3 regions of the Solibacillus sp. FSL W8-0474 genome follow, and region 2 is predicted to be linked to each of the others. Evidence: riboswitches for the same ligand, from Rfam matches in the RefSeq annotation. Region 2 holds a riboswitch; each other region holds the start of a gene.

Region 1 (10,605 bases), 1.7 Mb from region 2:
TGTACTTTCAGGTGGAGAGAAAGTTCGCTGTATGCTTTCAAAAATGATGCTTTCAAATTCGAACGTATTATTATTGGATGAACCAACGAACCACTTAGACTTAGAATCCATTCAAGCACTGAATGAAGGTTTAATCCGCTTTAAAGGCGCGATGATCTTTACATCACATGACCACCAGTTCATTCAAACAATTGCTAATCGCGTAATTGAAATCCGTGAAGACGGTTCAATTTTAGATAAGCCATTAACATACGATGAATACTTAGAGTGGAAAGATGCTCAAGGCTTATCTTAAGATAGAAAATAAAAAAGAAGGTGTGCAGCGTAGCTGTACCCTTCTTTTTTGTATTTTTATCGACTTACTCTCTAATTGACCGTTCAAAAATATCGAGAATTTCAAGTAATTGCTTCTTCTTATTTTCATCCGCTTTAAGCTGGTCAAGTTTTTCTTTGTATTCTGTCATTGAATACCGGGAAAGTACCGGTAAGTCATACGTTTTTACAAGTAAATCAAAAAGTGTTTGCTGTTCTTCTGTTAACCAACTATGAAGTGCGTAAATATTTACGAAAATATACTGCCCCTCATCGTTTAAACCAATAGGAGGCGCATATTCCGATAAAGAAAACGAAAATTCAGGCTGTGGTTCAAGTGGTTCGACAACCTCAGTTAGCTGCATATCCCACATTTTTTGAAATTGGTCTTCCCATAATAAATCTGCCGCTGTTCTGTAGCGCGCTTCAATCCAGCCCTTATTATAACGACCATCAGGATCAATACCAATATTCTGATCTTTCATTAATTGTAAAAGCAGTTCATATTCTTCTTTCACTAATAAATAATCATTGATATAGGCAGACAAAGGAATTTCAAATGTCTGTAATAAATCATCTATATACTTTTTAAAAGAAGGATTTTGTAATTGTTCGTTTAAAGATTTTTCAAGTTTTGCACGCGTACTTGAACGGATTGTTTCATCTAATTCAATTCCAAAATCCTGTTTCAAATAATTAAATAAAGCGTACATCGCAACAATTTCTTCATGGGCAATTCGAAAAGCATAGAATTTTTTGGGAATTTCTTCCTCACGGTAATAATATTCATGCTCATACAGCTGTAATGTAATATCTTTATGCTTTCGTAATTGATTAACGTCAAACATAGGAATTTCATTAAACTCATAATTTGTCACTTCACCAATATCCCAATCAATTGTCCGCTCCGCGATTTCAAATATTTCCATCAACTCGTTCGCAATTGCTTTATTTTCAGAATCTGGTGCTGCTTCTTGCTGTAATGCATCTTTGTATAGATTAAAATTATACCGCCCCAATTCATGTAAATTATATTGTTTTTTTATAACGTAAAGAAAATCCCGCTGTTCCATTGTTAGATCAGATTCACTAAATTCTTTTGAAGCAAAAATTGGTTCACCAGCTAGATTTTTAGTGAAATTAAAAAAATTACTGTCGATTGCGAACGGCAAATCGAATTTCGGATGATCAGGCTCTATATGGATAAGCTTGCTTTCCGCCAAATATTCCAAGTAATCAAAGGAAATCCCCATTTTTTTCTGATAGAGCGATTGCTGATCACTACTCGGATAGCTAAACAAGCCACTTTCATCCTGAACGAGACCCTTATTACTGGAAAACATGTCTTCTTTTAAAAGATCATGTTCTGTATTAATTAATAAGTATTGCTCGATATAGTCCTGATTGCTTATATTAAGCACTTGGAACATGGTTTCGAGATAAGGTTTTAATAAAGGGTCCTGCAAATCCTTCGTAAGTTGTTCTTCTAAAAGTTCTCGTTGTAATTGACGCTTTTCATCACTTAAGGTGATATTTTGTTGCTGCAAATAATCGATCAGAGCATATTTATTTATTGCATCATTTAACGCATAAAATGTTACAGCTTCTTTCGATTGCATTCGATGATCTCGGTAAAATAGCTCATACTGGTGAATTTTTAAGTAGATCTCGCTTATCGGTCTAAAATTATCCCCACTGTCCGCAAGGGTGTTCTTTTGCTCGTTTGTTTCTTTAGTTTGTTTTTGCCAATAAGACATTCCGAACACACCGGCAATGATAAATATAACAATCGCTATCCACTTTATTAATGAGGTATTTTTTATATTGACTTCATTAAAATTTCGTATTGATAACTCATCCCTTCATTTTCGTTTTTCCAAATTATAAATTCATCACCATAACAGGAGGAAGATAATAGACTACGGCAAAACAGTGCTAAAACTACGTAATATGTGTTTTTAGCACTGCATTTATCGCAGTTTCCGAGGCACATTGCCCTCGTTTAAAATATTAGAACAAAAGTGCTGAAGCGTCCGACCAACGCTTTATCAGATAGAAAGCACCTTATTTTTACTGAAAAAACTAATTTGCTATCAAAGCATTAGTTTTCAATAACGGAATATTTTACCGTTATTTAAATGATGTTGTTCATTTTGGAATAAATAAGGGAACGTTTTACCGTTATTTTAAATAAAAGCTCAAAATTTCATGTTTTTTAGGTCAATAACGGAAATTTCTTCCCTTATTCTTACTGATTTTTATATTATTTTCAAAATAACGGAAATACCTTCCTCTATTTACCTCATTATGCAATTCAATATCCTTGAAGCCGCCTAACACACCTTTATCGCAGCAGTACGGGCTAAATTAGAAAATATTATTTTTTCAATTTTGTTACCCCTAATTATAGCGATAAACCAAATTATAACATTATATGTAAAAATATGCTAAACACATAAAAAAGCTGCGTATCAATTGATACGCAGCTTAGGATTTTCAAGATTATAGTTTTGTAACGTTCTCTGCTTGTGGTCCGCGGTTGCCATCTACAACGTCGAATTCCACTTGTTGACCTTCGTCTAATGTTTTGAAACCGTCACCTTGAATAGCAGAGAAATGTACGAATACATCATTTTCCCCTTCTACTTCAATAAAGCCAAAACCTTTTTCTGAATTAAACCATTTTACTGTACCTTGTTTCATATTGTATACCTCCGAAAATAAAAGTTAACAATTTAAATGTCCCAAAAAATAAAAAAACACACATTACAAGAGCACCGATCAACTAACTCGATTACTGTTTGTAATATGTGAATCCATTGTATTCGGTCAAACATTTCAATTGTTAAATACAGTATATATTCGGCGTTATTTCCTGTCAATTAGAATTATTTAAATTATAAAAATTTTGATTTAAGTAGAAATTACCTCAGGAGTTAATATTATAATACCGTGATAAATTTGATTATCTTCATCACATGCTTCACAGAACTCACATTCTTCTTCAGACCAAAATGCATAAAAGCGGTCATTTTTGTATGCTTCAAACTCATATTTTTCGCGGAATTGTGCAAGTAACTGATTAAATGCTATTAGGAATTGTTGTTCTGTCTCAAATTTTTCAACAGATACAATATGTTCTTCCCACCCGTCAAATTGCCACCAAGGCTCATAATCTGCTTTCATATATATAATTTGATACATAAACATTTTCCTTTCTTTATAAGACCATTCTATACAGAGAACATGAATATGTCTAATAATCGATATTTTCATATGATACTGCAATTGATACGACAAGTAATAGTATAAATTTATTAAAATGGGATGATTGAATTTTTAAAGAACCTCACACAATATTCCTTAGCAGCTTTTATCGTTTTCAAACATTTTACTTTGTTATTTGAACAAAAACTTGATACGATTAGAAAAAGACTTTCTTTTTTTTATTTGTGAAAGAATTAAAGTCTGAAACTTTTTATCGTTTCAAACGTATCAATAGTATCGAGTAAAGGAGGTACGAAAATGCTTGGTCCTATAAATTTTCTTACAAGACACTTAATAAACTTTTTAGTCTTCTCAACTGCTCTAACGCTTACTTTTGTAAATTTATCGGGTATAGCGACGATGCTTGCACTACCTCTTGGAGTAGGTGCCTATCTCATTAGCAATAAGGTGACATTGGGCATTCAGAAAACTACTCAAAGTAAAAAGCTGGGGCTGTCAAAATCCGAATACAATTTAATTGAAGCACAAATTAAACAGGCCCGTGCACATATTCAGGCATTGAATCAGCAGTATATCCGTGTACGTTCTGTACGCTCATTTAAACAAATAAATGAAATGTCTAAATTATCAAAACGCATAATCAATATTGTTCAGACTAATCCCCAAAAGTTTTATGCAGTAGAAGATTTCTTTTATGCACATTTACCTTCAGCTGTTGAGCTGTCGGATAAATATACATTATTAACAAAGGAGCAGGTTCCTGGTACGGATGTACATTTAGCTCTGGAAGATACGCGAAAAACATTAAAGGAGCTTCAAATAACGATGGAATCCGATTTGAAGAGTGCTTTATCTTCAGATATCGAAAACTTAAAAATCGAACTTGACTTTGCTAAAATGTCGAATGAAAAACGTAAAGATCGATTAAAAATCGGCGGTGAGTAACAAATGAATATGACGAATAATCCATTTGATGCCTTTACAACAAGTGAGAATACAGACTTACAAGTAAGTAAAGAACAATTTGCGGTGAACGTTGCGAACAATGCAGCCTCACCGCTTTTCGCATCATTATCAAATCAAATGAAGCAAAGGGTATTACAACTAGCGCAAAATTTGGAACCAAAACAATATGAAGATGTTCTTGCATTTGGTCTGCCCGCACAGGAAGCATTAAAGAAATTTACTTCCCAAATGTTGCAATACATCCAGCGAAAAGATGTCCGAAAAGTGGGTGAAGTATTATCGGATTTAATGCAGCATTTAGAAATGATAGATCCGGATGCTTTGATCGAGCAGGAAAAAGGTTTTTTTGCAAAGTTATTTAACCGTTCCAAGCAGTCTATTCAGGAAATTATGACTCATTATAATAAATTAAGTAAAAGAATAGACCGATTAAGTATTCAATTAGAATATAATCAAAGTGCCCTACTGAACGATTACCAGTTTTTAAATAAATTATATGCAATGAATGAGGAATACTTTCAAGAAATCAATATTTATATTGCGACTCTTGAAGTAAAAAAACAGCATATGAGGGATGTTGTATTGCCTGCCCTTCAACAAGAGGTAGTAGAAGGTCAAAACCCTTTTAAACAGCATGAACTGAAAGATTTGGAAATGCAAATTGAATGGATTGACCGCCGTATGTATGATTTAGAGCTTTCGCGGGAAGTTTCCATCCAATATGCTCCCCAAATCCGTATGATCCAACAAACAAATCAACTGTTAATCGAAAAGATTCAAAGCTCTATTATGACGACTATTCCTCTATGGCAGTCCCAAATAGCCATGTTATTGAATATGAACAACCAGCGTCGCGCTATGCAATCACAGGAACGTCTGATGAATGCATCAGAGCAATTAATGCGCAAAAACGGTAAGATGCTCGAAGCTTCCAGTAAAGCAGCAAAACGTCCTGCACTATCACATAACGATGTTGACCGCTTTAAACAAACTCAGCTTCAACTATTGCATGATATCGAAGACACGTTGCGTATGCACGTGAAAACAGATGAAAAGCGCCATGAGATCGAACATATTATTTTAGAGCAAAAATAAAAAACGGGTACGTAAAAGACATTATAGCCTTTTACGTACCCATTATTTTTAAGCAAAATACTCTTTGTAGAATCCGCCAACTTCACCTGTGTTATCAATAACAAAGATGAATTCTTCCGTCTCATTCTTCACTTCATATTCCTTGCCTACTGTTAATACATTTGATACTAAATACTTTGATGCATCCGTATGTACACATTTTACTGTACGAATCGTAGGTGCATCTTTCCATTTTAAATGTAGCATGCTGTTCCCTCACTTTTAACAAATATCTATACTCTTCTATTTTATATGATTTTACCGCTATAGGAAAGCCTCGATCGTATAAAAAACGGTAAGCGCCAATAATTGATAGAAACAATAGTACATGTTAAACTCACATTCAGAGGTGGAATTTATGGCATTTGGTAGTGTTCCAATGTGGTTTTTTGCAATAGCAATTGCATTTGCCGTTGTCTTTATACTTATTAGTGAATGGAATTCAAGAAAGTAAAGCTAGGCAAAAGAAAAACAAGGGTGTGTTCCGGATTAAGTTATCCGGAAACCTCCTTGTTTTTTGCTAATAAACTATTTTTATAGATGAATTACTATTTTTAACGCAACGTACGCTTTAAAAATTCCTTCGTCCGTTCATGACTTGGATTTACAAGTATTGCTTCCGGTGACCCTTCTTCTACAATGACCCCTTTATCCATAAAGACGATGCGGTCTGATACTTCTTTTGCAAATTCCATTTCATGCGTTACAATCAGCATTGTATTTCCCTGATCAGCGAGATGACGCATTACTTTCAATACTTCCCCTACCATCTCCGGATCGAGTGCAGAAGTCGGTTCATCAAATAACATTACATCCGGATCCATCGCTAAAGCACGTGCTATAGCAACACGTTGTTTTTGGCCACCAGATAAATGCTTTGGCTTTGCGTTTTTATAGGCACTCATACCAACAAGCTCCAGGTACTTCATCGCATTTTGCTGTGCCTCTTCTTTTGAACGCTTCAACACTTTTATTTGTCCGACTACGCAGTTATTAAGTACGTCTAAGTTATTGAATAAATTAAACTGTTGAAAGACCATTCCTAAATGTGTACGGTACTTTTCTATATGGTGTCCATCATTTAATATATTTTCTCCGTTATATATGATTTCTCCGGCTGTAGGCGTTTCGAGCAAGTTAATGCATCGTAACAATGTCGATTTCCCAGAACCAGAAGATCCGATTAATGTGACAACTTCCCCTTTATTCACCTGGAAGTTAACATCTTTTAATACTTCATGGTCACCGAATTTTTTATTTAAATGGTTAATGTCAATTACAACTGTCATATTTTATTTACCATCCTTTTCTAGCTTATTGCCTGTAATGAGCTCCACTTTATAGGAAGCAGGTCCATCCATCTTCTTCTCAAACAGTAATAAGAACCTTGTTACGGTAAATGTCATAATGAAGTACAATACCGTTGCAATAAAGAATGCTTCGATATATTTATAGTTGCTTCCGGCTATTGAGTTCGCAGTGAAAAATAGTTCCACGACGGAAATAACACTTAATACGGAAGAATCTTTTATATTCATAACGAACTGGTTGCCTGTAGCAGGTAATATATTGCGCGCTACTTGTGGAATGACAATATGTAACATCGTTTGAAGATGATTCATGCCAATCGCCTGAGCTGCCTCAAATTGCCCTTTATCGATTGATACAATACCACCTCGTACATATTCAGCCATATATGCCCCTGTGTTTAAAGTTATAACAACAGAAGCTGCTAAAAAACGGTCAATATCAATCCCTAAGTAAACGAGACCATAAAACACAACCATCGCCTGTACCATCATTGGGGTCCCTCTGAAAATCTCAACATATGAAGTTAAAATAAAGTTAAATACTTTCAAAATAATCGTTTTTATATTTCTTTTACGTTGTGGAATCGTATGCATAATACCGATAAAAAATCCGATAAGTGTTCCACAAATTGTTCCGATAATCGCTAATAGAAGTGCAGTCCAAGCTCCACGTACGAATAAATCCCAGTTATTCGTAAACAAGTTCCATGATGATTCCAAAAATGCCATAGTCTTGTCCTCCAATTCTTTCTTATTAATACTCTATATGTATTGGGTAATGATAATAGAAAAAGGTTGTCTCCCGTTTGCCGGCAAGACAACCTTCATAAAAAATAATTGCAACACGATTATTGTGCTGCTGGTTGATTTGCAATTGCGTCTTCCATTAATTGTTGACGCTCTTCTTCCGAAATTTCAGCCAATACTTTGTTAATTTGTTCACGTAAATCAGATCCCTTTTTCAACCCTACTGCTACAGCTGTTGACGCTTCATCTGCTTCGAAGTTTGGTTCTGGAACGATATACTTTATGTTGTTTAATGCCATCTCAGCAGAAATCCCTTCCGGACGTTCAGAAACGTAGCCATCGATTGCACCTGATTGTAATTGGACACGCATTGCACCAAAGTCAGTTGCTGCAACCTGCTTATTTACACCTTCGATTTGATCGATTACGTCATAGTGTGTCGTCGATTGCTGACCTGTAATTTTTGCACCTGAAAAATCAGCTAATGCTGTTGCATTCGCATATGGACCATCTTCTTTTACTACGATTACATAATCACTTGTATAATAGTTTTCTGTGAAATCTATTGCTTCCATACGATCAGGCATTGGCGACATACCTGCAATTACTAAATCAATTGCTCCAGATTGTAGAGAAGGAATTAAACCATCCCAGTCCGTTTTTACAATTTTCAATTCCATATCCAAGCCTTCAGCAATCTTTTTTGCGATTTCTACATCATAGCCTGCTGCATATTCTTTCGAACCATCAATCGGTACGCCACCGTTTGAATCGCCTTTTTGCGACCAGTTAAACGGTGCATAACCAGCTTCCATACCAACCTTTAATACTTTCTTGTCAGAACCAGTTGATTTTTCATCATCTGTACCACATGCTGCAAGTACAAATATTGTCATCATTGCGGTAATGACCATTAATAATTTCTTTTTCAAGTTAACTCTCCCCTTAATAAATGTATTTCAGGCTTTTAGAAATGAAAAAAAACGACCAAAAAGGATATCCTTAGGTCGTTTACATTCACGATTAGCCCAAATCCTCTACAGTTCCCAATATGAGATAGCACACCTCAATCATCCGGGAAGAAGATTGAGACAGTCCTGCAATTATTTATTACAGACCCAGCGCTGTTAAATCGAGCTATAACAACACTTCGGCGATATTTCCTTCTTTTATACTTCACTGTCAGCTCAATGACTCCATACAAAACTATTAAATACCGCACCTCTACCTCACTAAGCTGTGAGGTTTTGTTATTAAATTAATAGTTTAAGTTTAACATTATTCTAACTTTTCCGTCAACACTCATTTTTCTGAAATTTAAAGGAAAAAAGCTAATTCGCAATATACATTACGAATTAGCTTTCAATGTTTTAATTATGAATTTAATAATAAATCTTCTGGGTTTTCGATCATTTCTTTAACTGTTTTTAAGAAGCCAACAGAATCTTTACCATCGATAATACGGTGGTCGTAAGATAATGCTACATACATCATTGGGCGAATTTGAACTTCACCGTTAACAGCTACTGGACGGTTAACGATAGAGTGCATACCTAAAATACCAGCTTGAGTACCATTCATGATTGGTGTAGACATTAATGAACCGAATACACCACCGTTAGTGATAGTGAATGATCCACCAGCCATGTCGTTTAAGCCTAATTTTTTGTCGCGTGCTTTACCAGCTAATTCAGCGATGTTTTTCTCGATTTCAGCAAAGTTCTTAGCGTTAGCATCACGAACTACTGGTACTACTAAACCTTCTTCAGTTGATACAGCGATACCGATATCGAAGAAGTTGTTTAAGTGAATTTCGTCACCGTTAATTTGAGCATTAACGTATGGATATTTTTTAAGTGCTGCAACTACTGCTTTTGTGAAGAATGACATGAAACCTAATTTAATGTCATTTGCTTTCACGAATTGTTCTTGTTTGCGTTTACGTAAAGCCATGATGTTAGTCATGTCGATTTCGTTGAACGTAGTTAACATTGCAGTTGATTGTTTAACTTCTAATAAACGTTTTGCAATTGTTTGACGACGACGGCTCATTTTTTCAACAGTTACACGATCAGTGTCACCTGCTGGAGTGAAGATCATTGGACCATTTCCAACTGGAGCTGCAGTTGCTTGTGCAGGTGCTGCAGGCGCTGTGCCATGAGCTGCTACATCTTGAACACGTACACGACCTTGAGGATCTACTGGAGAGATCGCTGCTAAGTCAATGCCTTTTTCACGAGCTAATTTACGAGCTGCTGGTGAAGCAATTACTCGCTCACCTGAAGTTTCTTCAACTGCTACTGGAGCTGGAGCTGCTGCTGCTTTAGGAGCTTCTTCTTTTGCAGGTGCAGCAGGAGCTGGTGCTTCCTCTTTTGCTGCAGGTGCTGGAGCTGCGCCTTCGCCAGCTTCAACTACTGCGATTACTTGTCCTACTAATACAGTATCGCCTTCTTCAGCTAAAATTTGAGTTAATACGCCTGCTTCTTCAGAGATGATTTCAGCGTTTACTTTATCTGTTTCTAATTCTACGATGAATTCGCCTTTTTCTACGCGATCTCCAACTTTTTTAACCCACTGGGCAATTGTGCCTTCAGTAATTGATTCTGCTAATTCAGGGACTTTAATTTCAGCCACGTTCATATCCTCCTTTTATTACGCTATACAGTTATTGTATAGCAAGCTACCCCTACCTTGTATAGAAGTAGCTCGGTATCAATCAATCGATTATATTATTTTTCAAGTGCTTCGTTAACTAATTTCGCTTGAGCTGCTTTATGTGAATCGCCATCACCTTCAGAAGTTGAGCTCATTGCAGGACGACCTACATAGCGAACTTTTTTGCCTTCAGCAATTTCATATAAAGTTTCAAGAACATAAGTCCATGTACCTTGGTTTTTTGGTTCTTCCT
Region 2 (10,605 bases):
TTTCCGGCTGAAACTCTTCCAAAACTTCTTTGAAAATTGTTTTACCTCGTTCAAAATTTGCGGCACCTTCTTTTTTCGCACTTTTTGCATGGTCCGCCGAATCTAGTTGATACGTATTTAATGAAGTATAAAGAAGCGACTCATTGTACTGCTTTTTCAGCCATGCTTCAAACTGTAAAGACCCTTTAAATTCACGGGGGGCTCCCTTTATTTCACTAAAATAAAGCTCCTGAAACAAGTCTCTATTCACTAATGACTCTGCAAAAATCTGCTCACTTCTATCTTCTACTTTAAAAAAGGGTACTGCGTTTGTGCTGATTAGAAAAATTCTTGATTTGTATGGATTTCCATTTGTTAAAAACGGGCGAAACGCTACAGTTTTCCCATCTTCACCCATTATCCATTGATGTATTTTTTTATATAAACCTGCTGAAATAGGCATTCCTAACACTTCCTTATAAGTCTATTCTATTTTTGATAAGATCAAGTACCATAGATAGAGATTTTCATTTCTTCTATAATACCATTCCTTTCTTTTAAAGTATAAAAGTTATGCTGAAGGGCACTCGAAATTATATTCGCCGCTTAGTTTGTTTTAATAGACACTCTTTAAGACTTATTCGTCACAGCGTTCTTAAATGTAAATCTTCTGAAGTGGCTGGGAATGTTAATCGACACTTTATCTGCGTTAATAGACATTCAATTATATATATTCGCCACCTTCATGGACATTTTAGACACCTGACTTCACTTATTAGCCACTCTCCCTTACATATTCGCCACTTTGCACAACTTAATATCCACGTTCAAAACTATATAAACAGCACAAGCCCCATTCACTCCACAAAAAAACGCAATGAAAGCTGACGCTAACATTACGTTTTAATTACTATTTATTTGATAAATCACATTCCATTAAAGGAACCATCTTTGTTTTATGTTTAACTTTATAGAAAATCCATAATGATGCAAATAATGGCAAGCCGATGTAGGAAACAACTACTCCGTACCAGTCAATTGTCCCACCCATAAAGGCCATATAGTTTTGACCTAACACGACAATCATACATAGTGCGAAGGCAAACAGTGGACCGAATGGGAAGAATCTTGATACATAAGGTAAATCGCTCAATGACTTTCCTTGTGCGACATAAGCGCGACGGAAGCGGTAATGACTGATTGCAATACCGAGCCAAGCAATAAAGCCGGACATACCTGAAGCATTTAGTAACCAAATATATACGACACCATCGCCAAAGAAAGAAGCTAAAAATGCTAGTGAACCTACTGCTAATGTAGCAAGCAAGGCATACATCGGAATGCCGCGCGTCGTTACTTTCATGAACAGTTTCGGTGCTTTTCCGTCTACTGCTAATTGATAAAGCATACGACTTGCTGCATAAAGACCTGAGTTCCCTGCAGAAAGCATTGCTGTTAAAATAATCGCATTCATAACAGAGGCTGCAAACGCGACACCTAGGTTTTCAAATACTAATGTAAATGGACTTGTCGCAATGTCTTCTGATAAAAGGCGTGAATCGGTATACGGAATAAGTAACCCAATTGCGCCGATCGCGAAAATGTAAAACAGTAATATACGCCAGAATACTGAACGTACAGCTTTTGGAATATTTTTAGCTGGATCATCTGTTTCCCCTGCCGTTACCCCTAGCATTTCCGTACCTTGGAATGAGAATCCAGCTGCAAGGAAAATACCGAATAGAGCTAGGAAACCGCCATTAAACGGGGCATCTCCCGCAAAGAAATTCGTGAAGCCGACCGGATCATTCCCGCCTAATATGCCGAAAATCATTAAAAAGCTGACAATAATAAATACAATTACCGTTGCGACTTTGATCATCGCAAACCAGTATTCTGCTTCACCAAAAGCTTTTACCGATGCTAAGTTAAATGATAAAACGACTACGATAAATAAAATTGTCCATACAATCGATGAACTGTCCGGGAACCAGTATTTCATAATTAATGACACAGCCGCAATTTCCGCTGCAATCGTAATTGCCCAGTTGTACCAATAGTTCCAACCAAGCGCAAACCCTAATGCCGGGTCTACAAATTTCGTTGCATACGTACTAAACGAACCAGATGTCGGCATATAAGCAGCCATTTCACCTAATGATGTCATTAGGAAATACACCATAACCCCGATTAATGCATATGCGAGCAATGCCCCACCAGGACCTGCCTGTGCGATGGCCCCACCTGATGCTAAAAATAGGCCTGTACCAATTGTTCCGCCTAACGAGATCATCGTAACATGGCGGCTTTTTAATCCTCTTTTTAACTCGTTTTTATTACCGAGCTGATCTATTTTAATTTCACTCACGATTATAAAACTCCCTTTTTGTTTTGTTTGGCGAAGTGTAAAAATAAAACCACCACAAGTTTTTGTGATGGTTATAATTACACCTCATCAAACTTGAAAGATAGCTCAACACATGCTTACACATGTGACAGTTCTGTTCCTTATCGGAGACAGCCCCAGCGTTATATTTAAGAAGAAAAATAACACTTCGGCAATCATTCCTTTCATAAAGCTTCACAGATTCTTCTCAATCTCCGCTATACTAATCATAATGATTGCGACCTCTACCCCATACATTTACATGAGGTAATATATTTAATTGAAATAATGATTATTAGTCTAACATAATATTTTTTTGATAGCAATGCGTTGATATTTTTCAGTTTTTTAAGATTATTCTTACTATTTATTTGGCGCTGTTGCAGGGAAAGGAGCCTCATTAATGAATGAACAAAAAATAGACCAAAACAGCAAAAAAATACTATCGAATAAACCGAGGGCACTGAAAAACCTTCGTTTTTTAGAACGGTTTCGTTTTTCAACATAAAAGAGGCATTTTTCATTCGATTTTGAATGGAAAATGCCTCTTTTCTTCGTCTCTATTTATTCCTTTTCGCTCATTAGCTTCAGTATTCGTTTTAGATTGACCACAAAGATGGTTGTGGCTCCTTGAACTTCCATGCCAAATAACCCCGCCGATTTTGCTGTTTTAAAGCCGTGGGGATTCTTTAATTCATTATTTTTTGCTTCAATTTTATACCGATTTTTAGCGAGTGCTTTAAATTCCTCTGTTTCTTGGAACGCTGCTTGTTCTTGATGGGTAGTCGATTGAATTGTGACGCTATATGTTTTACTTTTTGCACCTTCAGTATAACAGCCCTCTCGCATCGGACAAACTTTACATTTCTCAATATCGAAATAAAACGTTAAACTTTGATTCACGCTTTTCTTACCTGTCCGTCTTCTGTTCGATGCCATGTGCCCTGCTGGACAAACAAACATCCCTGCATCTTTATTGAAATCAAATTCAACTTTTCGCTGTCCACGACCATTAGTAATAAGGGGATGTAGCTTCGAAACTAACTGAAGTTTTTCTGATTTCATATACGCTAAATTATCTTTTCCTGAATAAGCTGTATCTCCAATAACCGTTTCAATTTCCATACCTGTTTCTCGACTTTTCTCGACTAATTCTTGAAGATAATGACCATCGCTTTTTTCACCTGTCGTCACAACCGCTGCTGTAATAATTCGTTCATCGCTCATCGCAATATGTGTTTTATAACCAAAGAAAGACGTATCTGCTGACTTATGACCAAGGCGTGCATCCGGATCATTTGAATAGCTTAGATGGGCTTCATAATCATCAATCACTTCTTTTAAAACATTTAATTTTTCTTTCACCGCCGGGATTTGTGCAATCTTTGACTGCGTTTCCACTACTTCAACTACTTGACGACAGTAATCTAATTCTTCTGTGACCTCATTTGACGTAGGCTTCTCAGGGAATTTTCCAACCATGTTTTCGTCGAGTTGATACACGGCTTTTCTCACATTTTTCGACTTTTCTTGTAAAAATTCTTTTGGCGATTTTTGATTATAACGAGCTTTTGTATGAGTTGCGTCAACGATAACCATTTTACTGAGTAGAAGTCCTTTTTCTAAGGCAATTTCAACGGTTTTCTGAATCAGTAAATCTAATAGATTCATATCTTGAAGACGAAGTCGACGGAATTTTGTCAGCGAACTTGAATCAATGACATCTTCTTCTGGGGTCATGTCTAAAAAATATTTAAAGGACATGTCGTATTTCGAACGCTCGACAAGGTCGGCATCCGACAGGTCGTGAATCGCTTTTAAGAGTAAATATTTAAACATGCGAATCGGTGGAATTGCGTTACGGCCATTATCTAAACAGTATTTTGACTGAAGTTCTTCTACGATAAATGAAAAATCCACGAGTTCATTGATTTGTCGAAGCATATTGTCTTTTGGAATGATTAAATCGTACAACGCCATATAAGGACTTAAATTCAATGTTTCTTGTTTAGAAATCATGGTCGCACCACCTTTTATTAGTCCTTCAATTATACAGGAAATTTGGGAGATTATACGAGGGGAAAACCCTTTTAGTGACGAGAGTAGTACCAGTTGATTGGAATGGAGGCGGCGACTTCTGCGGGAACAGCACGTGCGGAAGCACCCGGACTGAGCGAAGCGAGGGAGAAGGCTGGAGCCGTGCCCGCGAAACGCGTCCGCCGGAATGGAAATCAACGGCATCGAAGAAAAAGAGAGTACAGGAACGAATTTTCGTTCCTGTACTCTCTAACTTGTGGCTAAAGGACTTTTTCAGTGCCCTCGAATAAACCACTTCTCTTTTTTATGGTTGCTGTATTCCTATTCGCTACTACTTTACGTACACCAATCACTGTAGTAGGCCCGATTATTTCCTTTATCCGGGATGGCCTCGGCATTTCAAACGTGCTTGCAGGATTTTTAACAACTATTCCGTTAGTCGCGTTTGCTATTGTTTCGCCATTTGCACCGCGCATTGCACGTAAATGGGGAATGGAATGGACTTTATTTTATTCAGTTTTTTTACTTTGTACCGGAATATTACTACGTTCTGTAGGTGAAACAGTACTTCTGATTGGAGGAACAATTCTTATAGGGATTGCCATCGCTTTTGGAAATGTTCTTATTCCGAGCTATTTCAAATGGAAATTCCCCCTGCATATCGGCCTGTTAACCGGGGTGTATTCCGTATCGATGAATATTTCCTCCGGATTTGCTGCTGGTTTTAGTTTTCCGATTGCCACAAATGCAGGCTGGCAAATAGCATTAGGCTTTTCGATTGTTTTAGGTGTTCTGACATTAATTATATGGATACCGATTTTGCGAACACCTAAAGTGGACTTGCAAATGTCGACCTCACAGACAATGAAAACGCAAATGTGGAAATCACCACTCGCCTGGGCAGTTGCAGGCGCAATGGGCTTCCAGTCATTTTTATTCTACTGCTCCTCTGCATGGCTGCCCGAAATTTTTGTTAGTCAAGGTTTGGATGCTACCGCTGCTGGTTGGATGGTGTCTGTTATGCAATTTGCACAAATTCCAATGACGTTTGTTATTCCAATTATTGCAGGGAAGCTCATTTCACAGCGTCCGATCGTCATTTTCTTTACGATTTGCTATTTAATTGGCTTTACGGGAGTGTGGATGGAATGGACAAGCCTCGCGATTTTATGGATGATCTTTTTAGGTTTTGCAGGCGGCGCTTCATTCGGTTTAGTATTAATGCTGTTTTCACTGCGTACAGAAACTGCATACGATGCAGCGGAGCTCTCCGGATTTGCGCAATCAATCGGCTATTTAGTTGCAGCAGTCGGACCTGTTCTATTCGGTTATGTACATGATTTGACGAATAGTTGGTCCATGCCGCTTCTGTTATTTATTTTAATTTCAGTTTTGCTATTTTTTGCTTCATTTATAAGCGCAAAGAATCAAACAGTCTAACCAAACATACGTACCCTTTTATGCTATAATAAAAGTGAGTAAATAAAAGGAGTACTGAACTATTGCGTAAAAAACGAAAACGAAATAAAAAACGGTTGCCGATTATACCGTTATTTTTCATTGTATTAGCTGCTGCAGTTGGTTTTAATGTAACGAAAACTTTAGAAGGTATGGGTATAGGAATTATCACTTATTTTGTACTCTATATTGGTTTTATAATTTGGCTGAAAACACGAAAAATAAGAAAGTTACGGAAGTCCGGTATTCGGGAAGTCGACCAAATGAGCGGTGAAGATTTTGAAAAGTTTTTAGGTGAACTATTTAAACGCCGCGGCTTTAAAGTGCGCTATACCGCAACGAGTGGTGATTACGGGGCGGATCTCATTTTGAAGGATGGGAAAGACATCATTGCTGTGCAGGCAAAACGCTATTCCAGTACGGTCGGCGTAAAGGCTGTCCAGGAGATTATCGGTGCGGTGAAAATGTATGAGGCAACAGAAGCATGGGTTGTAACGAATAGCCATTTTACCCGGCAGGCCGAAAAACTTGCAGATATTAATGATGTTTATTTAATCGATCGTGATGAATTAATTCAAATCATCTTAAATAAAAGATAAAAGGGTTGTGTTCAGAGTTAATTTGATTTTGAACATAACCCTTTTTGTGTAGTGCCGCTCCATTAATATGGTTGCAATTGATAAAAGTAATTTGGCTTTTTGATTGTATTAGCAATCGGCTCATGATAAATGTCCGTTGTTGCCGGTGATAATGGTGGGATAAGCCATACCCAGTTTCCTGTTACATCACGGCCGTTTGTTTTTTCTTGCTGGCTGAAAAGTTGAAACTGCTGTGCTGCTGTATGGTGATCAACTATACTCACTCCGGCATTTTTATAAGAATGAAGTACCGCGACATTTAATTCCACGAGTGCACGGTCTTTCCAAAGAGTAGCATTTAGTGATGTATCCAACCCCATTGCCTCAGCAATTTTTGGCAGGAAATTATATCGGTACGTATCAGCCAAATTGCGAGCACCGATTTCTGTCCCCATATACCAGCCATTGAACGGTGCAGCTTGGTAGTCTTCTCCTGCAATGTTAAAACGCATGCTTGAAATGATTGGGACTGCATACCACTGCATGTTTAATTTTGAAAAATCATAGTCGGGATGGGTAATTGGCACTTCAAGCACGATCTCTTTAGGCAAATCATAGTAAATCGGCTCACGGTTATCTACTTGAACGACAAGCGGCAATACATCATAATTTGTCCGATCACCTTTCCACCCAAGACCTTCGCAGATTTTCGTGAATTCTACAGACGTGGAATCCCCAATAATCCCTTCCTCTGTTTCATACCCTGCATAGCGAATGAGCTGATGATTCCAAATCCGTACACGGTTCGGGTCAAATAAAGTAATGGCTGGCCGAATTTTGCCGTTGTTTGTGGCAAATTCAATATGGTTCACAAGTGCTTCGTATATTTCGTCTTCCTTTAGCAATTCACGCTGATCAAAAACAGTTAAGCTATTCCAAAAAAGCCGCCCGATACATTTATTGCTGTTGCGCCATGCAACTCGTGCACCATAAGTAAGTTCCTCAGTCGTTAAAATAAACGCCGGATACTTTGCTTCTTCTATACGTAACTTTAGCCAGTCATCCGATTGCTTCGTTTCTTGTTTATATAAAGTGAGAAATTCAATTCGTTCTTGTAATTCCTTCGTTGTCGTTGTCATCGTTTCATCTCCCTATTCCTTCATTTTGGCGCTTAAAATAAGGAAACTCAACGAAACAACAGCTGATTAAAACATGTATTTTTCATACATGACTAAAAGTGTTCATAAACAGGGGAAATAAAAAGATATGCACATTTTTATGCATACCTTGTCTCTTACTTCTTCCACTTGTCACTCGCCTTGAAATTATAAACGGGGATCACATGCTTTTGAATCGATACGGTTTCATCGATTTGCTCCACGATTTCCTGCATTGGCTTGTAGGCCATTGGTGCTTCATCCAATGTTTCCTCACTGACAGAAGTTGTCCAAATGCCTTTCATCGTTTCCTTGAAATCATCCATTGATAAATTTTTCATTGCCGCAGTTCTTGAATAAATACGACCTGCTCCATGTGGGGCGGATTCATTCCAGTCCGCATTGCCTTTACCGATACAAATTAACGAGCCATCTCGCATATTCATTGGGATGACGAGCTTTTCATCCTTTGCAGCACGTACTGCCCCTTTACGTAAAATCATTGCATCGGTATCTATATAATTGTGTACAGAATCAAACTGCTCTGCAAACTCCCACTTCATATGATTAGCAATCGTTTTTGCAATTTGAATACGGTTTTCATGTGCAAAACGCTGTGCCAATTTCATGTCGGCAATGTAATCATCGAATTGATCCCCAACCAAATAAGCTAAATCTTTTGGGACAAAGGGGTTTTCCTTCTTATACGCCTCTATCATTTTTTGAATTTCTTTTTCCTGTCCTACTTCTTTTAAAGCTTTAATTTTTTCTGTTAAATCTTCACGCTGCAATGATTCAAATGCACGCTTTTGATGCCAGTTTGCTACTTTCGCCCCGACATAACGAGAACCTGTGTGAATTAGTAAATAATAGATACCTTCATCATCTTTTGCCAGCTCAATAAAGTGATTGCCGCCGCCTAATGTACCAAGAGATCGGTTCGTATAGTCATTTTGTAAGCCGCGTGCGATAAAATTTTCGTTTGCAAAAAGCTCATGACTTTCTGGCGTATCATCATGAATTACATTGCCACTTGGAACGAAACGTCTAATCGTTGCATCGAGCTTGTTAAAGTCCACTGCTCCTGAACCAATTTCAGAAACAAGTACACCACATCCAACATCGACCCCGACCAAATTCGGAACGACATGTTTCTTCAGCAGTATCGTTGTACCGATCACACAGCCTTTCCCTGCATGGTAATCAGGCATAATGCGTACTTTCGTTCCTTCCATAAACGATTGATTGACGAGCTCATTAATTTGCTCGATCGCTGTTTCCTGCGGTGTATTTGTATATATTTTTGCGTTCGTAAATTTCCCGGTAACTTCGATCAATTCTGTTCACGCCTTTCTTTTTTCAACATCAGTAGAGCAAATAATAGAAGTGTTAGTAGCATATAAATTCCGATTAACATGAGCGGTGACCTCTGTACAATGAAACCGAATGCGACTTCAGATTGTAATACGAAATCATCCGGCGCAAATTGAGGCCGGTATAAAAAAGTTTGAATGATACCATAAATAAATTGAGCTAGCGTATAAAGAATAAATAGAAGCAGCGCACCTAGTGATGCGAACATAAATTTACGTTTCAAGACATCAACCCCCCTTTTTATGAAACATTTGGTAGTATTTACGTGCTGAGAGAGGAATAAGTTTCGTTAAACTTTAATGGTGAGGAAAATTTTACCTGTTTATTTTATTCGAAGTAATTGAGCGATATTAGAAGTTTCGGAGCACATTTTAGACGTTCGAGCACTGATATTAGAAAGTTTCAGAGGGTTTTTAGCAACTATGAAGCGAGAAAGTATAGCTGATCCCAGCATAAAGTTCAGAATACTCAATTATACCCTTGCCAATAAACCCACTATTCTTATAGACTTTATAAAAAGGGGGCGGGTAAATTTGAATATTGATCATATTGAATCTTTTATATACGTAGTGGAGTACAAAAGTGTCCATAAAGCTGCGAATGTATTGTTTCTTTCACAACCTACTATTTCAGCACGTATCAAATCACTTGAAGAAAGTCTAAATGTGAAATTGTTTATTCGTTCTGGACGTAGTTTAAGCTTATCAAAAGAAGGAAAGCACTTTTTACCTTATGCCCGAGAAATTGTTTCACTTTACCGTAAAAGCCAAACAGAAATTCAGAAACTTTAACTTTTTAACATCATTTCTTAAATGGTGTTTTTATATTGGCCTAAAAATTCCTCCATACCTCTGTGTGTTCCTATTTACTGATAGGATTTTTCTATCAGTACCCCCCTTGTATTAATTGTCTGAATAATGTTACGATTCATTCATCAATTACAAGTAATTCAATAGGAATTAAAGGAGATGGCGTCATGGTGAAGAAACAAGTACATTTCGGTGCAATGATACATGGTGTAGGAGGCCATATTTCAAGCTGGCGGCATCCTGAAGTAAATCCAAAGCAAAGTGTTGACCTACAATTTTATACTCAACAAGCTCAAATTGCAGAAAAAGGAAAGTTTGATGTTGTCTTTATTGCAGATGGGCTATTCATAAATGATAAATCCATTCCACATTTCTTAAATCGTTTTGAACCGGTAACTATTTTATCGGCACTTGCTGCAGTTACAAATCATGTTGGTTTAGTTGGAACAATTTCAACGTCTTATAGTGAACCTTTCAATGTAGCCCGACAGCTTGCCTCACTTGATTTAATTAGTAACGGTCGTGCTGGCTGGAATGTAGTTACTACCCCACTTGAAAGTACGGCATTAAATTTCAATAAAAAAATTGAAGATCATCCATCTCATCCTGAGCGCTATGAGATTGCCAAAGAATATTTGGATGTTGTAAAAGGACTCTGGGATTCTTGGGAAGATGATGCCTTTATTGCAGATATTGAGAAGGACTTGTTTTTCGATAAAGAGAAACTTCATGTGCTTGATTATAAAGGAAAATACTTCAACGTTCGTGGTCCATTAAATATTCAGCGCTCGATCCAAGGTCAGCCTGTTATTTTCCAAGCCGGTTCA
Region 3 (10,605 bases), 2.5 Mb from region 2:
CAAATGGTATTTGGGACAATCGATGAAATTACAACGACATGGGTAATGAATGAAAATCGTTACAACTTATTGGAACAAGCTCCAAAAATACAGCAATTATTGTTAAATGCATTAAAAGCATAAAGGGGATGTAGAGAAATGGAGTTTCTAAGTTGGAAAGTAGAAGAAGGGGTAGCTATTGCTACTATTTCAAGACCACCAGCCAATGCACTTTCACAAGGCTTAATCCAAGATGTTAATGCACTATTAGATGCTGTTGAAAATGATGAAACTGTACGCGTAATTGTCATCCATGGTGAGGGACGATTCTTCTCTGCCGGCGCTGATATTAAAGAATTTACAAATGTACAGACAGGTGAAGAGTTTACGGGATTGGCAAAAAAAGGTCAGGACGTCTTTGAACGTGTTGAAACTTTCAGTAAACCTGTAATTGCCGCCATTCACGGTGCAGCATTAGGTGGAGGTTTAGAACTTGCGATGGGATGCCATATGCGTTTCGTAACTGAATCTGCAAAACTTGGACTTCCTGAATTATCGCTTGGCCTAATTCCTGGCTTTGCAGGAACACAGCGTTTACCTCGCTATGTAGGGGTTGCGAAAGCTGCTGAAATGATGTTCACGAGCGATCCGATTTCTGGAAAGGAAGCTGTAGAATGGGGATTAGCAAATCGTGCTTTCTCTGATGAAGAGCTTCTGACAGAAACTTTAAAAATTGCAAAGAAAATTGCAAAGAAATCACCAATTGCATTAAAGGCAGCTATTCAAATGCTTAATTATTCAAAACCATCGTCCTACTATGATGGTGTAAATGCAGAAGCGAACAGCTTTGGGGATGTATTCGTTTCAGAAGATGCAAAAGAAGGTATCCATGCATTTATTGAAAAACGTGAACCAGTATTTACAGGAAAGTAAACAAATGTATCCGCCCCGTTTTTACGGGATTAAATTAAAAGCTTTTAGGAGGTCTAGATTATGAATATTTTCGTATTAGTAAAACGTACTTTTGACACAGAAGAAAAAATCGTCGTATCAGGCGGTAAAATTCAAGAAGATGGTGCTGAGTTCATCATCAACCCATATGATGAGTATGCAATTGAAGAAGCAATTCAAAAGCGTGACGCATTAGGCGGTAAAGTAACAGTTGTGACAATCGGTGGCGAAGATGCAGAAAAGCAATTACGTACAGCTTTAGCAATGGGTGCTGACGAAGCGGTATTAATTAATACAGAAGATGATTTAGATGAGCTTGACCAGTATTCTTCAGCTTATATTCTATCGGAATATTTAAAAGATAAAGAAGCAGATTTAATTTTAGCTGGTAACGTTGCAATTGATGGTGGTTCAGGGCAAGTAGGTCCTCGTCTTGCAGATTTACTTGGAATTAATTACGTAACAACTGTTACAAACTTAGAAATTGATGGGACAAATGTTAAAATTGTCCGAGATATTGAAGGTGACTCTGAAGTATTAGAAACATCTTTACCATTATTAGTAACAGCTCAACAAGGGTTAAATGAGCCACGTTACCCATCTTTACCAGGCATTATGAAAGCGAAGAAAAAGCCGCTTGAAGAGTTGGAGTTAGATGATTTAGATATCGATGAAGACGATGTTGAAGTAAAAGTAGAAACAGTTGAAATTTACTTGCCGCCACAAAAAGCAGCTGGTCGTGTATTAGAAGGGGATCTTTCAGCGCAGGTAAAAGAATTAGTAAACTTACTTCATAGTGAAGCAAAAGTAATCTAATAGAATATCAACTTGAGAAACGAAAATTTTTACGAAGATGGTAATGGAGGGATATTTTATGACAAAGAAAGTTTTAGTGTTAGGTGAGGTTCGAGAAGGGAGCTTACGTAACGTTACATTTGAAGCAATCGCAGCAGGTTCACAAATCGCTGACGGTGGAGAAGTAGTAGGATTATTAGTAGGGGATTCAGTAACGGATTTAGCTCAAGAGCTAGTTGCCTATGGTGCAAGCCGCGTAATTACAGTTGAGCATCCACACTTAAAAAATTATACATCAGACGGCTACAGCCAAGCTATTTTAGCGGTTGTTGAACAAGAAAGCCCAGAAGCAATTGTCTTCGGTCATACATCTTTAGGTAAAGACTTATCACCAAAAATTGCCTCTCGCTTACAATCCGGTTTAATTTCGGATGTAACAGATATTGAAGGGTCTGGCGATGATACAGTATTCATCCGTCCAATCTATTCTGGTAAAGCATTTGAGAAAGTAAAAATTAAAGACGGCGTAATCTTTGCGACAATCCGTCCGAACAACATCGCACCTTTAGAGAAAGATGGTTCTCGTTCTGGTGAAATATCTTCGGTATCCGTTGATATTACAAATTTACGTACAATCATTAAGGAAGTTGTGCGTAAATCAACTGAAGGTGTTGACCTTTCAGAAGCAAAAGTAGTAGTAGCTGGTGGCCGTGGGGTAAAATCTGAAGAAGGATTCGAGCCATTAAAAGAGCTTGCTAATTTACTAGGAGGTGCAGTAGGTGCCTCTCGTGGTGCATGTGACGCGGAATATTGTGATTACTCATTACAAATCGGTCAAACTGGTAAAGTTGTAACACCGGACCTTTATATTGCAGCTGGTATTTCCGGTGCTATCCAACATATGGCTGGTATGTCGAATTCAAAAGTAATCGTTGCCATTAACAAAGATCCGGAAGCAAACATTTTCAAAGTAGCGGACTATGGTATTGTAGGCGATTTATTTGAAGTAGTACCAATGTTAATCGAAGAGTTTAAAGCGCTTAAAGTAAACGCATAATGTATAAGCTTCCCTCTTTTTGAGGGGAGCTTTTTATGTGAAAAATCCGAAAAACTACGTAGAAATGTCATACATTTATATTCCCAAGCATTTTACTACTTTTTAAATGGCAAAACATGTTATACTACAACCAGATGTTATTTAAGGAGGCTATTTTATTATGGCAATTGTACACGGTACAGATCAAACTTTCCCACAGGAAATTTCAAACGGCACAGTTTTAGTAGACTTTTGGGCAGCATGGTGCGGACCATGTAAAATGATTGCTCCAGTTCTTGAAGAATTAGATGCAGAAATCGGTAACGAAGTAAAAATCGTAAAAGTTGACGTAGATAACAACCAAGGCACTGCTGCTGATTATCAAATCATGTCAATCCCATCATTATTATTATTTGTTGATGGTGAATTAAAAGCAAAAACTGCTGGCTTCATGCCAAAAGAAGCTTTAATCGACTTTATTAACGACAACAAATAATTAAATTGCAAAGCCGTATGCCTAATAAGGTGTACGGCTTTTTTCTTATGGGACTATCAGTTAAAATAAAGTGAATGACATATCCAATAGGTGAGAATATGAATGCAAATATTAAAGCAAAGCTAGAAATATTACCGAATGAATCCGGCTGCTATATTATGAAAGACCGTCAAGGGACGATTATATATGTCGGCAAGGCAAAAGTGTTAAAAAACCGAGTGCGTTCGTATTTTACGGGAAGTCATGATGGTAAAACAGCCAGATTAGTCAGTGAAATAGAGGACTTTGAATATATTGTAACTTCAAGTGATCTCGAAGCGCTTATACTCGAACTGAATTTGATCAAATTACATGATCCGAAATATAATGTAAAGCTAACAGATGATAAAACATACCCTTATATAAAAATAACGAATGAACGTTACCCTCGAATAATAACGACAAGGAAAGTAAAAAAGGATAAGGCAAAATATTTTGGACCTTATCCAAACGCGTATGCAGCCAATGAAACGCGGAAATTGCTTGATCGTTTATATCCACTTCGTAAATGTACACATCTGCCAAATCAAGTATGCCTGTATTATCATTTAGGGCAATGCTTAGCACCTTGTGTAAAAGAAATTGAAAAACAAGTATATGATGAAATGATTGGTGAAATTTCAAAGTTTTTAAACGGTGGTGTCGAAGAAATTCAGAAAGATCTTCAGCGAAAAATGCTCGATGCAGCCGAAAAGCTGGAATTTGAACGGGCGAAGGAATTCCGGGATTTAATTGCACATATCGAGCAGGTTATGCAAAAGCAAAAAATCGTATCGGATGATTTAAGCAATCGGGATGTATTTGGCTATGCAGTCGAAAAAGGGTGGATGTGTGTACAAGTATTTTTTGTGCGGCAAGGAAAATTAATTGAACGAGATGTATCGATTTTCCCTATATATAACGAGGCAGAAGAAGAATTTTTAACATTTGTCGGACGGTTTTACGAGCAACCACATCATTTACTGCCGAAAGAGATTTTTGTACCAAAGACGATTGATGGTACGATTTTGCAAAAGCTTTTAAACGTAAAGGTGCAGACACCAAAGCGCGGTACAAAAAAAGAGCTGGTCGATTTAGCTATGAAAAATGCCAATATTGCAATACACGGAAAATTCCAGTTAATTGAGCGTCAGGAAGAACGTACAGTAGGAGCTTGTGAAGCACTTGCCGAAGCTATGCAAATTCCATTACCACTTCGTATCGAAGCATTTGATAATAGTCATATGCATGGTGCTGATCCTGTTTCTGCAATGGTTGTGTTTGTAGACGGGAAGCCTGCAAAAAAGGAATACCGGAAATATAAAACACGAGAAGCCGCAAAACATGATGACTATGGGGCGATGCAAGAAGTCATTCGGCGCCGTTATACACGGGTATTACGAGAAAGCTTGCCATTACCGGACTTAATCCTAATCGATGGAGGAAAAGGACAAATGGAGGTTGCAAGAGAAGTAATAGAAGATGAGCTAGGATTAATGATTCCAATAGCAGGTCTTGCAAAAGACGATAAGCATAACACATCCCAACTGTTATTTGGCGCTCCACCAGAAGTTGTACCTTTAAAACGGACAAGTGATGGTTTTTACTTATTGCAACGTATACAAGATGAGGTACACCGATTTGCCATTACATTTCTGCGTCAGCAACATCAGACGAATGCAATTACATCCGTACTTGATGGCATTCCGGGTATAGGACCGAAACGTAAACAGCAACTTATGAAGCATTTTGGATCGGTAAAAAAAATTCGGGAAGCAACAGAGTTACAATTGCAAGAAGCCGGTGTTCCCGCCAAATTGGCAGAAGTAATTTATCGTCACTTTCACGAAGCATCATTGAATAAAGAATAATGTTATGTTACTATAAAAGACAATTCAATAGTTAATAAACGATAGAGGTGCAGTATTTAAGAGTAAATTGCTCGAGGAAGAACAATTCCGGCGACAGCATTTGAAAGGAGATTCTGCCGAAGTGAAATACGTATTGTTCACGTATTTTGCTGGTTTTGCATTTAAGAAATGTAAGATTGTCAGAACTTTATGTTCTGGAGAGCTATCCTGAAAAACATATAAACCTTTATTTGTATTGACGGCGACTTTCCATGAACATATGGAAGGTCGCTTTTTTGATGGAAAAATATAAGGGGTGGAAGACATTGCAGACAGTTGTAGTAAAGTTTGGTGGACCAATGTTGGCAACAACAGAAAAAATAGTACAGGTAGCAAAAAAGGTGATAAAAGAGCAAGGTCGTGGCATAAACTTAGTCGTTGTCGTTTCTTCGATGACGTCCATTCGTCAAAATTTACGGCAATTTGCCGCGGAAATTACTCATGAACCGTCGAAGCGTGAAATGGATGCATTAATCTCTACGGGAGCGCAGATAACAAGCGCCCTTCTTGCTTTAGCAATTCAGGAGCATGGGGGAAAAGCAGTGTCACTTGCCGGTTGGCAGGCAGGTATTCAAACAAATGAAAAATATGGAAATGCCCGAATTGATTCTATAGATAATAAGCGTTTTGAAAAACATTTTGATCTAGGAGAGATCGTTGTTGTCTCAGGATTCCAAGGAATAACAGACACACACAACATTTCGACTTTAGGGAAAGGCGGTTCTGAAACTTCCGCCGTTGCATTAGCCATTGCTTTAAATGCGGAACGTGTTGATATTTATTCAACGGTAGAAGGCATTTATACTGCAGATCCGCAGCTTGTGGAAGATGCTACGAAATTATCTGTAATTTCATATGATGAAATGTTGGAGTTTTCCAATTTAGGTACTAAAATTTTGCATCCTCGAGCAGTTGAGCTTGCAAAAAATTACAATATGCCAATCGTTGTACGCTCAGCTACCGAGGACGTAGAAGGTACATTAATAAAAGGGGATGTAGACATGGAAAAAAATTTACTTGTGCGCGGGGTGGCATATGAATCTGATATTATTCGTTTAACGATCGGATATGATTCATATGAAACAGCGTCATTAGCCGAAGTATTTAGTGTTTTAGCGGAAAATGATATTAATGTTGATATTATTGTGCAGGCAGTTATTGACGGGATTAAGCCTACAATTTCTTTTACAATTTCAAAAGAAGAATTTGCTGATGCTTTACGTGTATTAGAGTCGAGTAAATTGTCACTTGGATTTAGTTTTGCAGATTTTGAAATCGGGTTGGCTAAAGTATCGATTATTGGATCAGCAATGGCTTCAAACCCTGGAGTCGCAGCACGTATGTTTGCGCGTCTGGGACGTGAACATATTCCGGTTAAAATGGTTAGCACATCTGAAATAAAAGTGTCTGTCGTCGTGCCACAAGAAGAAATGGTGCGCGCTGCAAATGCTTTGCATGAGGAATTTAATATAGCAATGAAGGAAGTTCCCGCTTCTTAAAGTGGAGAGCCATTACTAGTGCTAATCAAGAATGATATAACTATTTTTCTATGTTAAAAAAACTAAAAACTGCTAGCTTTTATAAAGCAGCAGTTTTTATTTGCGCTCAAATCTTCTCTTTTAAATCCCACTTTAAAATGAATTTGACGTAATTCTTCTTTTCAATTTTTTCTTCATAGCATTCTGTTAAATAGCCAAGTTGTTTTTGCTTTTGCTCAGCCAAAAAGCCTGCTTCTAAACGAAAACAGCGCTGCTCAATATTAATCGACATTTCCTCGGTCGTCATAAGTATGTAATGAAGTTCATCCTTTATTTCTTTCTCCAAAATTAACTGACCCCAGCCGGCCTCCCCGAAAAATGAAGGAAGCTCATCCATGGAAAATAGCGGAAATTTACGTGCTAGTTCTTTCCCTGCCCAATATAAAACATCTTCCTCATGCTTACCTAAAATCGATGGTAGAAGATGATCGCGAAGGATTTCATATCCAAAACTTGGAATCGTTTTCATTTTGTACCCCTCCATATTAAAAACCTCTTTCATAAATTTTCTTATAATTTTCATTCTTTCAGGAAGAAAATAGTTATAAGTAGAAAAAACTGGACTTAAAATAGCAAAAATCCGTCTTTAAAATGATTATAAAATATCCCTCGTTACCTTGACGCTAGTATCTGTTGAGAGTACAATGGACATGTCATAATATTGTACCATGATGAAATGCGCAGTCAATAACACAACGTTTACAAATTTGAGGCGTTGCACTTGTGTATTTCAAGTACTAAGGGGGGTAACAGTTTTGTCGAAAGATCGTGAATTTTTATGGCGCCGCTTACACTCGTTATTAGGTGTAGTTCCTGTCGGGTTGTTCTTGGTGTTCCACTTGTCTTTGAACTTCACTGCAGTTGGTGGTGAAGAGGTTTACAATAACGCAACAGGTATGATGGAATTAGTTCCGCACTCGTTATTGTTAGCAATGGAATGGATTATTATTTATATTCCATTAATGTTCCACGGATTCTATGGTGTGTTTATTGCATTTACATCTACACACAATACGGGCCGTTTCAGCACATTCCGTAACTGGATGTTTGCTTTACAACGTTTCACAGGAATCTTCCTTGTAATCTTCATTGCATGGCACATTTTCCAAACGCGTGTTCAAAAAGCATTTGGCGCTGAAGTTAACTTTGATATGATGGTAGAAATCGTAGATAACCCATTAATGTTGGCATTCTATATTGTCGGTATCGTATCAGCAGCATTCCACTTAGCGAACGGTCTATGGTCATTCTTAGTGAGCTGGGGTATTACACAGTCTAAAAAATCTCAACAGATTACAACTTATGTTACGTTATTATTCTTCGTAATTTTAGCAATCATAGGTGTTGCAGCTATCATTTCATTCGCTGTTTAGTTTAACTTGACCACTAATATACAGTTATTAAGACAGTTCAGATGAATTATGAGTAAAAGTAATTAGCAATTGATGAGGAGTGAGAAATAATCATGGCAAAGAGTAAAGTAATCGTCGTTGGTGGCGGTTTAGCAGGCTTAATGGCTACGATTAAAGCAGCTGAAGTTGGTACTGCAGTTGAATTATTCTCGTTAGTTCCAGTAAAACGTTCACACTCTGTATGTGCACAAGGCGGAATTAACGGAGCAGTAAATACAAAAGGTGAAGGGGATTCTCCATGGATCCACTTTGACGATACAGTTTACGGTGGAGACTTCTTAGCGAACCAACCACCAGTTAAGGGTATGTGTGATGCAGCCCCTGGAATTATCCACTTAATGGACCGTATGGGTGTAATGTTCAACCGTACGCCAGAAGGTTTACTTGATTTCCGTCGTTTCGGCGGTACGTTAATGCACCGTACAGCATTCTCAGGTGCTACAACAGGTCAACAATTATTATACGCACTAGATGAGCAAGTTCGTGCACAAGAAGTTGCTGGTTTAGTTACAAAATATGAGCACTGGGAATTCCTTGGTGCTGTGCTTGATGATGAAGGCGTTTGCCGTGGTATCGTAGCACAAGATCTAAAAAGCGAAGAAATCCGTTCATTCCGTGGTGATGCAGTTATTATGGCTACTGGTGGACCTGGTATTATCTTCGGTAAAACAACGAACTCTGTTATTAACACAGGTTCTGCTGCATCGATTGTTTATCAACAAGGTGCAACATATTCAAATGGTGAGATGATTCAAATTCACCCAACTGCAATTCCTGGCGATGACAAAAACCGTCTAATGTCAGAATCTGCTCGTGGTGAAGGTGGACGTGTTTGGACTTATAAAGACGGTAAGCCATGGTACTTCCTAGAAGAAAAATACCCTGCTTACGGTAACTTAGTACCACGTGATATCGCAACACGTGAGATTTTTGATGTGTGTGTAAATCAAAAACTGGGTATTAATGGCGAAAACATGGTATACTTAGACCTATCCCACAAAGATCCACATGAATTAGATATTAAATTAGGTGGTATCATTGAAATCTACGAGAAATTCGTAGGGGATGACCCACGTAAATTACCGATGAAAATCTTCCCGGCAGTTCACTATTCAATGGGTGGATTATGGGTCGACTATGACCAAATGACTGAAATCCCTGGATTATTTGCTGCGGGTGAATGTGATTACTCACAACACGGTGCAAACCGTTTAGGTGCTAACTCACTATTATCAGCAATTTACGGTGGTATGGTTGCGGGACCAAATGCTGTGAAGTACATTAAAGGACTTCAAAAGCATGCTGAAGATTTACCAGAAGAAATCTACACTCGCCGCGTACAAGAAGAAACAGAAAAATGGGAAGCTATCTTAAACATGGATGGTACAGAAAACGCTTACTTACTTCATAAAGAGCTAGGTGAGTGGATGACTGACAACATGACTGTTGTACGTGTGAACGCAAAATTAGAAGAAACTTATGCGAAATTAACTGAGCTACAAGAGCGTTGGGAAAACATCAACATTAACGACACTCAAAAATGGTCGAATCAAGGTGCCCACTTCACTCGTCAGTTAAAGAACATGCTATATTTAGCTAAAGTTATGACTAAGGGTGCATTATTACGTAACGAATCTCGTGGTGCTCACTATAAGCCAGAATTCCCAGAACGTGATGATGAAAACTTCTTAAAAACAACTATGGCGAAGTTCGACCCTGCAACGGGCGAACCAATTATTTCTTATGCAGAAGTAGACGTTTCGTTAATTCCACCACGTAAACGCGACTACTCAGCGTAGAAAGGGGAACTAAAAAATGGAAACAGTAAATACTGAAAGAACAGTTAAGTTAGAAATCGTTCGTCAAGATAGTGAGAACGGTGCTACACGCGTTGAAAAGTTTGAAGTTCCTTACCGTCCAGGTATGAACGTTATCTCTGCGCTAATGCATATTCAAAAATACCCTGTTACTGCTGACGGTCAAAAAACGACACCGGTAACTTGGGATATGAACTGTTTAGAAGAAGTTTGTGGTGCATGTTCAATGGTTATTAACGGACGTCCACAACAATCTTGTTCAGCATTAGTAGATAAATTAACTCAACCAATTCGCCTAGAGCCAATGAAAACTTTCCCAGTTGTACGTGACTTACAAGTAGACCGTGAGCGCATGTTCAATGCACTTAAGAAAGTTAAAGCATGGGTACCAATCGATGGTACTTATGATTTAGGTGAAGGTCCACGTATGCCTGAGCGTAAACGTCAATGGGCATATGAGCTATCTAAATGTATGACTTGTGGTGTTTGTATGGAAGCATGTCCAAACGTGTCTGAAAAAGCTTCATTCATGGGTCCAGCACCATTATCACAAGTTCGTTTATTCAACACTCACCCAACTGGTGCAATGAATAAAGACGAGCGTTTAGCAGCAATTATGGGCGACGGTGGTCTTGCAAACTGTGGTAACTCTC

What was found. Region 2 has a riboswitch for lysine ahead of NYE67_RS01320 (amino acid permease). Riboswitches for the same ligand answer to the same signal wherever they lie in the genome.
Region 1: another riboswitch for lysine. It lies ahead of NYE67_RS09395 (transporter substrate-binding domain-containing protein); the one in region 2 lies ahead of NYE67_RS01320 (amino acid permease).
Region 3: another riboswitch for lysine. It lies ahead of NYE67_RS14005 (aspartate kinase); the one in region 2 lies ahead of NYE67_RS01320 (amino acid permease).

Annotation. Positions count from the first base shown of each region.
Region 1 covers NZ_JBBOQJ010000001.1:1,918,821-1,929,425, forward strand. The annotation lists gene NYE67_RS09350 (ABC-F family ATP-binding cassette domain-containing protein) at 1-295, shown strand, start outside; gene NYE67_RS09355 (hypothetical protein) at 360-2,069, opposite strand; gene NYE67_RS09360 (cold-shock protein) at 2,815-3,015, opposite strand; gene NYE67_RS09365 (DUF1033 family protein) at 3,226-3,516, opposite strand; gene NYE67_RS09370 (5-bromo-4-chloroindolyl phosphate hydrolysis family protein) at 3,838-4,485, shown strand; gene NYE67_RS09375 (toxic anion resistance protein) at 4,495-5,601, shown strand; gene NYE67_RS09380 (DUF6501 family protein) at 5,650-5,847, opposite strand; gene NYE67_RS09385 (amino acid ABC transporter ATP-binding protein) at 6,195-6,929, opposite strand; gene NYE67_RS09390 (amino acid ABC transporter permease) at 6,933-7,679, opposite strand; gene NYE67_RS09395 (transporter substrate-binding domain-containing protein) at 7,799-8,629, opposite strand; lysine riboswitch at 8,747-8,932, opposite strand; gene odhB (2-oxoglutarate dehydrogenase complex dihydrolipoyllysine-residue succinyltransferase) at 9,072-10,331, opposite strand; gene NYE67_RS09405 (2-oxoglutarate dehydrogenase E1 component) at 10,427-10,605, opposite strand, start outside.
Region 2 covers NZ_JBBOQJ010000001.1:255,504-266,108, reverse strand. The annotation lists gene NYE67_RS01325 (RNA 2'-phosphotransferase) at 1-442, opposite strand, end outside; gene NYE67_RS01320 (amino acid permease) at 890-2,347, opposite strand; lysine riboswitch at 2,441-2,621, opposite strand; gene NYE67_RS01315 (IS1182 family transposase) at 2,930-4,384, opposite strand; gene NYE67_RS01310 (CynX/NimT family MFS transporter) at 4,709-5,842, shown strand; gene NYE67_RS01305 (restriction endonuclease) at 5,905-6,459, shown strand; gene NYE67_RS01300 (nitric oxide synthase oxygenase) at 6,522-7,577, opposite strand; gene NYE67_RS01295 (RtcB family protein) at 7,733-8,932, opposite strand; gene NYE67_RS01290 (hypothetical protein) at 8,929-9,192, opposite strand; gene NYE67_RS01285 (LysR family transcriptional regulator) at 9,503-9,760, shown strand; gene NYE67_RS01280 (LLM class flavin-dependent oxidoreductase) at 9,946-10,605, shown strand, end outside.
Region 3 covers NZ_JBBOQJ010000001.1:2,759,708-2,770,312, reverse strand. The annotation lists gene NYE67_RS14035 (TetR/AcrR family transcriptional regulator) at 1-123, shown strand, start outside; gene NYE67_RS14030 (enoyl-CoA hydratase) at 139-912, shown strand; gene NYE67_RS14025 (electron transfer flavoprotein subunit beta/FixA family protein) at 973-1,746, shown strand; gene NYE67_RS14020 (electron transfer flavoprotein subunit alpha/FixB family protein) at 1,805-2,782, shown strand; gene trxA (thioredoxin) at 2,943-3,257, shown strand; gene uvrC (excinuclease ABC subunit UvrC) at 3,356-5,146, shown strand; lysine riboswitch at 5,181-5,359, shown strand; gene NYE67_RS14005 (aspartate kinase) at 5,452-6,684, shown strand; gene NYE67_RS14000 (YslB family protein) at 6,791-7,207, opposite strand; gene NYE67_RS13995 (succinate dehydrogenase cytochrome b558 subunit) at 7,479-8,096, shown strand; gene sdhA (succinate dehydrogenase flavoprotein subunit) at 8,189-9,934, shown strand; gene sdhB (succinate dehydrogenase iron-sulfur subunit) at 9,951-10,605, shown strand, end outside.